DNA from 2 places in the Maridesulfovibrio frigidus DSM 17176 genome. Region 2 is predicted to be linked to the other one. Evidence: predicted binding sites of a transcription regulator. Region 2 holds the regulator's gene; the other holds the start of a gene.
The links. Region 2 encodes sigma-54, which starts transcription at its own class of promoters, with help from an activator protein. Its sites were predicted from a motif close to CTGGCACGGNNNNTGCTT; they were not measured.
Positions count from the first base shown of each region.

Region 1 (5,194 bases), 720 kb from region 2:
AATTAGCAAGGGGTTTATTTTTTGTGTTTAGCCGTAATTACTTCTTAATGCCTAGCGTAGTATTTATTAACTGGTCTACGGTGCTTATAGTCTTGGAGTTGGCCTGAAAACCTCTTTGGGTAAGGATCATAGATCCAAATTCCTGAGCCAGATCAACGTTAGATGTTTCTAAGCTATTACCTAGAATAGATCCCATCCCGTCCGTCTTAGCGACACCTTCAATGGCAGCTCCGGAACCTTGACTCTCTGAGAAGTAATTTGAACCTTCTCGCCGCAGTCCGGTCTGACTCTTAAAGTTGTATAGGTTTATTTGATACAAATCCGTGCTGAGTCCGTTCGAGAAGTGTGCTGATAGAATTCCCTCAGTGTTAACCGAAACATTTTGCAAATATCCTTCGCCGAATCCATCCTGAGACTGGCTGACTGTAGAAGAATATCCACTATAGTTGGTGGTACTGAGAGCATCCTGACGACCGTTTTCCATGCCTGGAAGTGAGGACACATTACTGCCCACTTCCGCGGCAGTTCCGCCGGGTGTCGTCCATGCATTTGTAGCTGACCTGCTACCTAAATTAACAGCGACGTTTTGATTGGTCCCTGTTCCTTCATCTCCCTTAAAGGTAGCACTTACAATGGGTTCGCCATCTTCATTGAAGTTCGCCAAAGTCCAGTTGTTTAAGTCCTTAGGGTCAGCAGCATTACTGTTTAAGGTATATGCTGTCTGATTGATGAGAGTTCCATCGCCTGCAAATTCGAGCGTTCCGCTCATGAGCAAGCCCGCTCCAGATGTACCATCTGTCGCTGCTCTACCATCATTTCCAGGGGGAACTGTTACAATATATTCCCAATATCTTCTGTCAGTTGGGCTTGATGAACTGGGCGAGGCCTTATCGTAATATACTGTCAGGTCCATCGTATTGCCGCTCTCATCATATATTTGAAGAGCTGTACTATATGCAAAATCGTCAACGCCAAGAGGCATTTCCTTTGTGCCGTCCCATTCTCCAAGCATCGAGAAGAAAGGAGACTCTGCATTTTGGCTATGGTCTATAGAAGCGTGATCTAGATTAGTTTTAATTGCGACTTGGTTGGTGGCTTTAGGGTCTGACTTAACCACTTGGACAGTCTCTCCTGAGGAGTTGAGCTCATCTTTCATAGGTAGAGCAACGTTTTCAGAGACTGTTCCGATGTTACCATCAGCGTCAATGGCGTATCCTTGAAGGGCGTTAGCGTGCGAATCTGTGAGTACGCCCTCTTTATCGAACCTGAAACTTCCTGCACGGGTATAGTGATTTACTTTGGAATCCTGATCGACAACCCTAAAGAATCCTTTTCCTCCAATACCGAGATCAGTACTCGAGGAAGTGGTTTCGAATGCTCCTTCCGCAAAATTTATGCGAGTAGAAGAAATCGCTACACCTTTACCCACTTGTCCTGGAGAGTTGGAGGTAATGCCATTAACTAAGCCAGAAGTTGTCCCGGTAGCAGCTTGGCTGTATAGGGTCTCTAGGAACGTATCACCGCTCTTGTAGGCAGTAGTATTCACGTTAGCGATATTATTGCCTGTTTGCTGAAGCAGCATACTGTGGGCCTTAACCCCTGTCGCTCCGACATACATTGCGCTGAAAGACATTAGAAAGCTCCTTGCTTGGCGCGCATATATTGACTCCGCGCGGTCCAATTTACCTTATAGCGGGAAAAAAGATCCAGCTAGTATTAGTAAAGCAAGGTATGTGCCTAAAATTCAAGTTCTGCTATATCAGTGAGTTATCTTATAAAACTGGCGGGGGAGTAGGAAAATAAATCCATTTCGTAAGGTTGAAATGGATTTATTTTTATGATGTCAGGTAAAAATAGTAGGTAATAAAAAAAGGAATTAGGCTGGAACTAGTTTTTGCTTATAAATTTCTTGAGTTTGATAGCTTCTTTAAATTCTGGATTAATTTCAAGGCACTGGTCAAGAAAGTCGCATGCTTCTTTCTTTTTCTCAATTTCGTATAAACTGCGGGCAATATTGAAAAGAAGGTTCTCATCGTCTGAGCAGAAATTTAAGGCTTTAGTGTAAAACTCTATGGCTTCTGCATGCTTTTTGTTCTTCCGGAGAGATATACCGAAATCGTTGAATAGATGTTTGTGTTCAGTGCTGAAAGCTGCATTAAGTTCGAGCAATCTACTAAAAAGATCCTCTGATTTAGAATCGTCCTGACGCTCAAGGTAGCAGAGGCCCATTCCGAAAATTGCACGAATATTGTCTTCGTCAATAGTGAGGGCTTTTCCATATTCCATTTCCGCAGTGAAATGTTTTCCGAGTTGACGCTGACGGTCTGCTCTTGCCAAGCATTTACCCAGTTCTTTCATTGCCGGGAAAACGGATTTAGAGTGAAGCTCTATCTCTGCAGTGAAGGATTCCAGAAGTTCATCTTTGCTTATAATCTGTTCGTCACCAGCGGGTACAAATTTATCATTTAATGGGCGGAGAGCAATTTCGCCATTATCATTTTCTTCGGCGTAATACAGAAATTCATGAACAACTTTCCGTTTTGTAGCACCTGCTCCAATCTCTTGCTTAATGGTGGAAGAAAACGTTCCTACAATCTTAGGGATGGATTCTTTGTTGTCAGGGGGGGTGCTCATAATTTTCTTTGTAACCTTTCTTTTGCGGCGAATTGAATTATTTGTCTTCTAGTTAGAAACAGTACTGTTTAAATGCTAGACAGCGATACCATATTTTATATTTGGTCACAATTTTAAAAAACAGACAAAAACGGGGCTCTTTGTATAAGAACCCCGTTTTGTTTGATAATTGGCTTTGTTGCGAACTATAAAATGTAACGCGATAAATCTCTATCTTCAATTACATCTTTCAATTTTTCTTTAACGTACTCTTCATCGATCATGATGGAGTCACCTGATCTATCAGGAGCTTCAAAGGATAGGTCTGAGAGAATCTTTTCCATTATAGTGTAAAGTCTTCTAGCACCAATATTTTCGGTTTCTTCATTAATCTTTTGAGCTGTGGCGGCGACCTCTTCAAGGGCCTCACGGCTGTAATCAATGGTGATCTTTTCAGTTTCAAGCAGAGCTTTATACTGAACTGTCAAAGCGTTCTGAGGCTCGGTGAGAATTCTGTAGAATTCATCTTTACCAAGCGCATGAAGCTCAACACGAAGCGGGAAACGGCCTTGAAGTTCCGGTATCAGATCAGAAGGCTTGGAGTAATGAAATGCTCCGGCTGAAATGAATAGGATATGATCTGTCTTCACCATGCCGTATTTGGTTTTAACTACACTTCCTTCAACTATGGGCAGCAAATCGCGCTGCACACCTTCACGGGAAACATCTGTCGAACCGCTGCTTTCATGGCGTCCTGCGATTTTATCAATTTCATCAAGGAATAAAATTCCGGTCTGCTCAACACGTTCACGGGCCATATCAGCCACATTGTCCATATCAATAAGCTTGTCGGACTCTTCCTGAATAAGGATGTCGTAGGCCTCGCGAATATTAACTTTGCGAGCCTTCTTTTTGTTAGGGAACATGTTTCCGATCATGTCGTTAACTTGCATTCCCATGTCTTCCATGCCGGGCATGGACATGATCTCGACGCCTGTTCCGCCCTGAACAGTAACTTCTATATCAATTTCACGTTCATCAAGCTTGCCGTCGCGCCACATTTTGCGGAATTTTTCGCGGGTGGAGTTTGTATCTTCCGAAGGATTTTCTTCCTGAAGAGGTATGGCTTCGTTTGCATTGGCGTTGGGATTAAAGAAAGCCATTGTTGGATTTTTAGGTTTTGATGAAGGTAATAGCAGATCAAGAAGATGTTCTTCTGCGTTCTTTTCAGCTTTAACTTTGACTTTATCTAACTCTTCTTTGCGCACAAGAGCTATTCCAATTTCCATAAGATCGCGGATCATGGATTCTACATCACGACCTACATATCCTACTTCGGTAAATTTGGTGGCTTCTACCTTAAAGAATGGACAACCTGAAAGCTTCGCAAGTCTACGAGCTATCTCTGTTTTACCAACACCGGTTGGTCCCATCATAATAATATTTTTAGGTGAAATTTCATCGCGTAGTTCCGCGGGGAGCTGTTGTCTGCGCCAGCGGTTACGCATTGCAATGGCGACCATACGCTTAGCGTCAGCTTGACCGATGATGAATTTATCCAATTCCGATACGATTTCTCTAGGTGTAAGATTACTCATTTATTGGCCTTTGCGTGAAATTATTTATCAAGAGTTTTAATAACAAAATGATCGTTGGTATAAACACATATTTCGCTTGCAATTTCCATTGCCTTTTCTGCAATTTCAACAGCTGAAAGTTCTGTGTGGCGGGAGAGTGCGCGGGCAGCGGAAAGAGCATAAGCTCCCCCTGATCCGATAGCTGCAAGGCCGTCATCAGGCTCAATAACATCGCCGTTACCACTGATGATCAGGATATGTTCGGCATCAGCAACAAGGATCATTGCTTCAAGTTTGCGAAGGTATTTATCTTTGCGCCAGTCAGTTGCAAGCTCCACTGCGCTGCGGACAAGGTTGCCGCCATGAGTTTCAAGCTTTTTCTCGAATCTTTCGAAGAGAGTGAAAGCGTCAGCGGTTGCGCCTGCAAATCCGGCAAGGACTTTTTCATTATAAAGAGTACGAACTTTGATTGCAGAATGCTTCATTACAATGGCTTGGCCCATAGTGACCTGACCGTCTCCAGCCATGGCTGAACCTTTTTCGTCTTTAACGGCCAGTATGGTCGTTCCTCTGAGTTCCATGTTTATCTCCTGATTCTGCCTGTGTAGTGGGCGTTACTCGTTTTCAATATGAAGATTGAATTTCAATATTTGTCGATCTGGGAAATATATATCCGGTTCCAGCTAAACATGGATTCGGTTTGGGTTTTATTCGAATGATCAGAGGATAATACCGCTTGAGGGGATGGCAAGGGGGAGGGGGGTAAAAAACGGGATTTCCCCCAAGTTGCCGTCACAAATAATATCAGTTATAAACTACTTAGGTCGACAGTTCACCTAGGCGTTGCCGCCCCTTATCGGGGAGCTAAACCTGTCACTTTTCTTTACTCCAATCGACACCTTAATTTCGTGCCGAGTCGGAAGCCGGCGACCACTGACACTCCATTTCTTTTTGGGTAGGGACGAGAACGAGGATTAGTCATGTCTAAAACTACTTTGCCTTTA
Region 1 is NZ_JONL01000001.1:728,830-734,023, reverse strand. It holds gene BR06_RS0103460 (flagellar hook protein FlgE) at 38-1,633, opposite strand; gene BR06_RS0103455 (tetratricopeptide repeat protein) at 1,888-2,634, opposite strand; gene hslU (ATP-dependent protease ATPase subunit HslU) at 2,820-4,211, opposite strand; gene hslV (ATP-dependent protease subunit HslV) at 4,232-4,771, opposite strand; gene BR06_RS0103440 (DUF2087 domain-containing protein) at 5,171-5,194, shown strand, end outside.
Region 1: a site for sigma-54 is predicted at 1,723-1,740, ahead of BR06_RS0103460 (flagellar hook protein FlgE). Genes of this name have one in related genera too.

Region 2 (5,194 bases):
TAATGCCACAATAGAAGCGAGCATACATTTGATTAGTATATTTGATAAAGACTCCTTGTTTCGCAGTTTCTCTGCATCTATTGCACCTGCACTTTTCGGTGTAGCGCTTTTCCTTGTTTCTATTTCTTTAAGCTCTGCTGCCTATTGCGACGATAAAGCAAATCTCAAAAACACTAAATCTATCGCGAATGTCAGAGAAAGCGCTTCGCTTAAAGCTCCTGTTATATGGGTTTTATCTCCGGGTGAAAGCTTTTTAGTTGGCAAGGAAAAAGGCGGCTGGTTCGGAGTTTATCCTGCTTCGTCAGATTTGTCTGAAAAACCGGTAGGATATATCTCAAAGAAAATAGTAATTTCAGCTGCGCAGGGTAATTCTGTCGTTGACTGGGGTGATGTTAGGTATATTGGCAGTAAACTTGATTACCGTGCTAAGCGATCATCGAAATCGGCTGTTGCCGGAACTTTGGATGAAGGTAGTAAGATAAAAGTCGGCTTTTTGCGCGGCGATTGGTATGCAATTTTCAAGGCTGATAAGCCTGTTACTGCTGAAAGTGATGCACTCGGTTTTGTAAAGAAAAGCTCTGTAGATCTTAAATCTAAAGATGCAAGAGTGCGGTATGCTGTCCGTAAGGTGAGCGTAATTCAGAAGCCTGTTGCAAGTTCTAAAGCTGTCGGGGTTCTTAATCCCGGGCATAGAGCGCAGGTAGGCAAAGAGAAAGGCGGAATGTACGCTCTCTATCGTATTGATACGATAGTTAAGAAAGGTACACCTGTTTGGGGATATGCATGGGGGCCGTTTTTAGCTGCCTACCCTAAAAATTTAGAAGAGAAAAAAATGGCGGGAATAGATACCCGCAAAGCTGATATTGCCGCTGCCGCTGAAAAGAAGGATGTCGAACTTCAAGAGCGTGCTACTGCTTTAGCCTCTATGGATGAAGCTATGGAAGATGTTCTTAATGCTCCTATCGTAACCAGTACGATGTATTCTGAGGCTGTACTTAATGTAAGGTCTCAGCCCAATGCAAAATCCCTTATAGTGGATAAGCTGGAAGTAGGGCAGGCTGTGCTTGTAGGTCCAGTTCAAGGGAAGTGGTTTCCGATTTATAAAGGTGGCGCAACTTCCGGGGGCGAGGCTAAGATTATCGGGTATGTATACAAAGCATATTTGACGATTGTAGCTCCTGATAAAGCTAAAAAAGATAAACCCAAGAAGGCACGCGTGGCGGGCGCTTCAGACGATGTGCCTATCAAGATTACTTCTAAGAAAATGACTTTCAGTGAGAATAAGAACCGCATTACTTTTTCCGGCGACGTAAAGGTTGTCCGTCTTGAAGTTACTCTCACTTCTGATACTCTTACAGCACACCTTAGAGCTGGTGGAGATTCTCTTAAAGATACTCAGGATAAAATTAAAAAAATTGTGGCTAACGGCAGGGTTAAGGTTGTAATGAATAACCGCAAGGGTTCATGTGATACGCTTACCTATGTTGTAGCTGATTCTATCATATATATGGAAGGTAACGCGAAGCTTAAGGATGGTCCTAATCTTGTGCAGGGCGAACTTATTAAGTTCTATCTCAAAGATAACCGTTCAGAAGTTGTCGGTGGTAATAAGCCTGTAGAGGCTATTTTCTATACACCTAATAATGTCTCTCCATAGTAATTTAATGTTCAATTCTACAGGAATTATATGTCTTCGATAATAGCCACCAAGCTAGTTAAGAACTACGGGCAGAAAGAAGTTGTCCGTGGTATCAGCCTTAATGTTAAAGAAGGTGAAGTTGTTGGTCTACTTGGTCCTAACGGAGCAGGGAAGACTACCACTTTCTATATGCTTGTCGGTGTTGTGAAGCCCACTTCCGGTGATGTGTACCTCAATAAGAATCAGATTACGCGCTGGCCTTTGCATGAAAGAGCAAGACACGGCATTAGTTATCTTCCGCAGGAAAGCTCAATTTTCAAGAAACTTTCTGTTCGCAAAAATCTTGAAATAATTATCGAGCATACTGGATTATCCGGTAAACAAATCGGCAACAGAGCAGATGAGCTTCTAGATCAGCTTGGCATATTGCGCCTTGCAGACCAGACAGCGCTTTATCTTTCCGGTGGTGAACGTCGCAGGCTTGAAATTGCTCGAGCTTTGATTAATGACCCCAAATTTATTTTGCTTGATGAGCCTTTCGCGGGTATCGACCCTATTGCCGTTATTGAAATTCAGGACATAATCTCCTCCCTCAAAGATATGGGGCTCGGTATTTTGATCTCCGATCACAACGTGCGCGAAACCTTATCCATTTGTGATCGAGCCTATTTGGTATACGAAGGGCGTGTTATTCTTAATGGTGCACCTGAAAATATCGTTAAAAATACGAAAGCTCGCAGGCTGTATCTAGGGGATAGTTTTAGTCTCTGATCACTCCGTCCAGCTTAGCTTTTTCATGTTTTTTGCCTCCCTTTTTTCTCTCTTATCTTCTCCATATTTTCTCCCTATTTTTTTATAAATATACTCACGATTCATAAAATTTGGGTTTGCTGATTTACAGCAAGCCCGAACATTGGTACAGTTTTTTCATGTACATTGCATAAGATTAAAATATCCTGAAATTACGGATAAATCTGTACTATTTCTTGCATGGGTTTCTGGAGTGTGGCATACTTTAATCAAGAACAAATCCAATTAAATAATATTTTTTTTAAAGATTTGTTGAGCGAACGTTATTCAGCGGTTTAAAAAGTTTAAAAGATACTTTTAATTGTATCATAGGGTGGCACAGAATTATGGGACTGGAACTTAGACAACAACTCAAGCTTTCGCAGCAACTGGTGATGACACCTCAGTTGCAGCAGGCTATTAAGTTGTTGCAGCTTTCCAGATTGGAGCTGCTCGATACTGTTCAGCAGGAGCTTCTTGAAAATCCGATACTGGAAGAAGCCGAAGCTGTTGAACGCACAGACAGTGCGGATGCTGAATCCGGCACTGCCACTGCTGAAGAAGCAGAAATTTCACGTGATGCTGACTGGGAGAATTATCTCGGTGAGTTTTCGAGTACTTCCAAGCAGGCAGGCACTCGCGAGTCTGAATCTCAGGAAGAGGGGATGTCTTTTGAGGCTAGACTAACAAAGCAGACTTCTCTCGAGGGACACCTCGCATGGCAGATGTGTCTTTCTGATTTTACTGAGAAGGAAGTGGTCATTGGTGAGTGTATCTTAGGTAATCTCAGTGCAGGCGGATATTTGCGGATAGGGTTGGATGAAATTTGCGAAACCTGTTACGCTCAAATCGAAGATGTCGAAAATGTTCTTTCTCGAATACAAAGATTTGATCCTCTCGGAGTGGCAGCTCGTACTCCTCAGGAATGTTTACTGATTCAGCTTGAGGTTTTGAAGCTTGATGATGATCCTATACTGGTTTCTCTTGTCAAAGATCATTTGGAAGATCTGGAGAAGAAAAGGTATAAGCCTCTCGCAAGAAAGTTTAAGCTCAGTATGGAGGACCTGAAGAGTTATCTTGATCTGATGCAGACTCTTGATCCTCTACCAGGGGCAAGCTTTTCAGGGGGAGATTCTTTCTATGTCAGTCCGGATGCATATGTGTATGAATATGATGGAGACTTTGTTATAGTCTTAAACGAGGACGGTCTTCCAAAGTTGCAGATGAATTCTTTTTATGTAGAGACTCTGGCGTCAACCAAGGGTGAAGATAAAGAGTATTTTCAGGATAAGATGAGATCTGCACAGTGGCTTATGAAGAGTCTTTATCAGAGGCAGCGTACACTTTATAAGGTTTTGGATTCCATTGTAAGGTTTCAGCGGGGGTTCTTTCAAAGTGGTGTCACCAAGCTTAAACCGCTTATTCTCAAAGAGGTGGCAGAAGATATTGAAATGCATGAATCAACAGTTAGTCGAATAACTACCAGTAAGTATGTTTCGACTCCACATGGGATTTATGAACTTAAATTTTTCTTTAATAGTGCACTCGGACTTGATGATGGTTCTCAGGTCGGGTCCGAATCGGTTAAGGCTCTGATCAAACAGTTGATCGGCGATGAAAACAGTAAAAAACCTCTGAGTGATGAAAAAATTGCCGAGACGCTCAAGGACAAACTTGAGGTCAACATCGCCAGAAGGACTGTAGCTAAGTACCGGACTGCAATGGGAATTCTGTCCTCATCGAAGAGGAAAAAAGTATTCTAGCAGTTCAGTAGAGAGCATATTCACCCTTTATTCAAGGAGTTCCGTATGAATGTTGCATTTACCTTTAAGAACTTTGACGCTTCTGACCACTTGAAGGAATACGCTAACGCTAAGTTTGGTAAGCTTGATAAGTTTATAACAAACCCGGACAATACTGATATTCAGGTAAATTTGTCAGTAGATAAGTTTCGGCACGTTGCGGAAGTGGTCTTAAGCACTGATAACATTCATATCTCGGCCTACGAAGCCTCTGAAGATATGTACTCTACCGTGGATTTGGTTCTTGATAAGCTTGAAGTGCAGCTTAGACGCATGCGCGAAAAGATGAGAAGTCACAGGCGTAGGGACACAGCTCCTGCTCGTATGGACGTTCTTAGTTACCCTGAGCCAGAAGAAGAGAATAACGAACCTACTATTGTTGAGACTGATCACTTTGTGCCAAAGCCTATGTCTGTAGACGAAGCCGCAATGCAGCTTCAGACTCTTACTAGTGAGTTCCTCGTCTTTAGAAATGCTGATACCGAAGCTATAAATGTTATTTACCGTCGCAATAATGGCGATTTTGGATTGATTGATCCAGGATACTAACTGATGATAATAAATGATAATTTGGATAAGGGACTTGTTGTTTATGAACTCGCTAGCTCTGATAAGAGCGGAGTTCTGAGAGAAATGGTTTCAACTCTTAAAGCCAAAGGGCTTGAGGTTGATGTCGAAGAAGCTCTCCAGGTCCTCATGAGTCGCGAAAAACTCGGAACTACCGGTATAGGGGATGGCATTGCCATCCCCCACGGTAAATTAGAGTGTTTAGATGAGATAGTTGTGGTTGTTGGTAGAAGTGGTCGTGGAATTGACTACGAAGCCCTCGATATGCTGCCTTGTCACATATTCTTTATGGTTCTGGCCCCCGAGCAAGGGACAGGAACTCATTTAAAAGTTCTTGCTCAGATATCCCGACAACTAAAAGATGAAGCATTCAGAGATGCATTCAAGGGCGCGAAGG
Region 2 is NZ_JONL01000001.1:6,849-12,042, reverse strand. It holds gene lptC (LPS export ABC transporter periplasmic protein LptC) at 1-14, shown strand, start outside; gene BR06_RS0100075 (LptA/OstA family protein) at 29-1,657, shown strand; gene lptB (LPS export ABC transporter ATP-binding protein) at 1,688-2,410, shown strand; gene rpoN (RNA polymerase factor sigma-54) at 2,776-4,191, shown strand; gene hpf (ribosome hibernation-promoting factor, HPF/YfiA family) at 4,237-4,779, shown strand; gene BR06_RS0100050 (PTS sugar transporter subunit IIA) at 4,783-5,194, shown strand, end outside.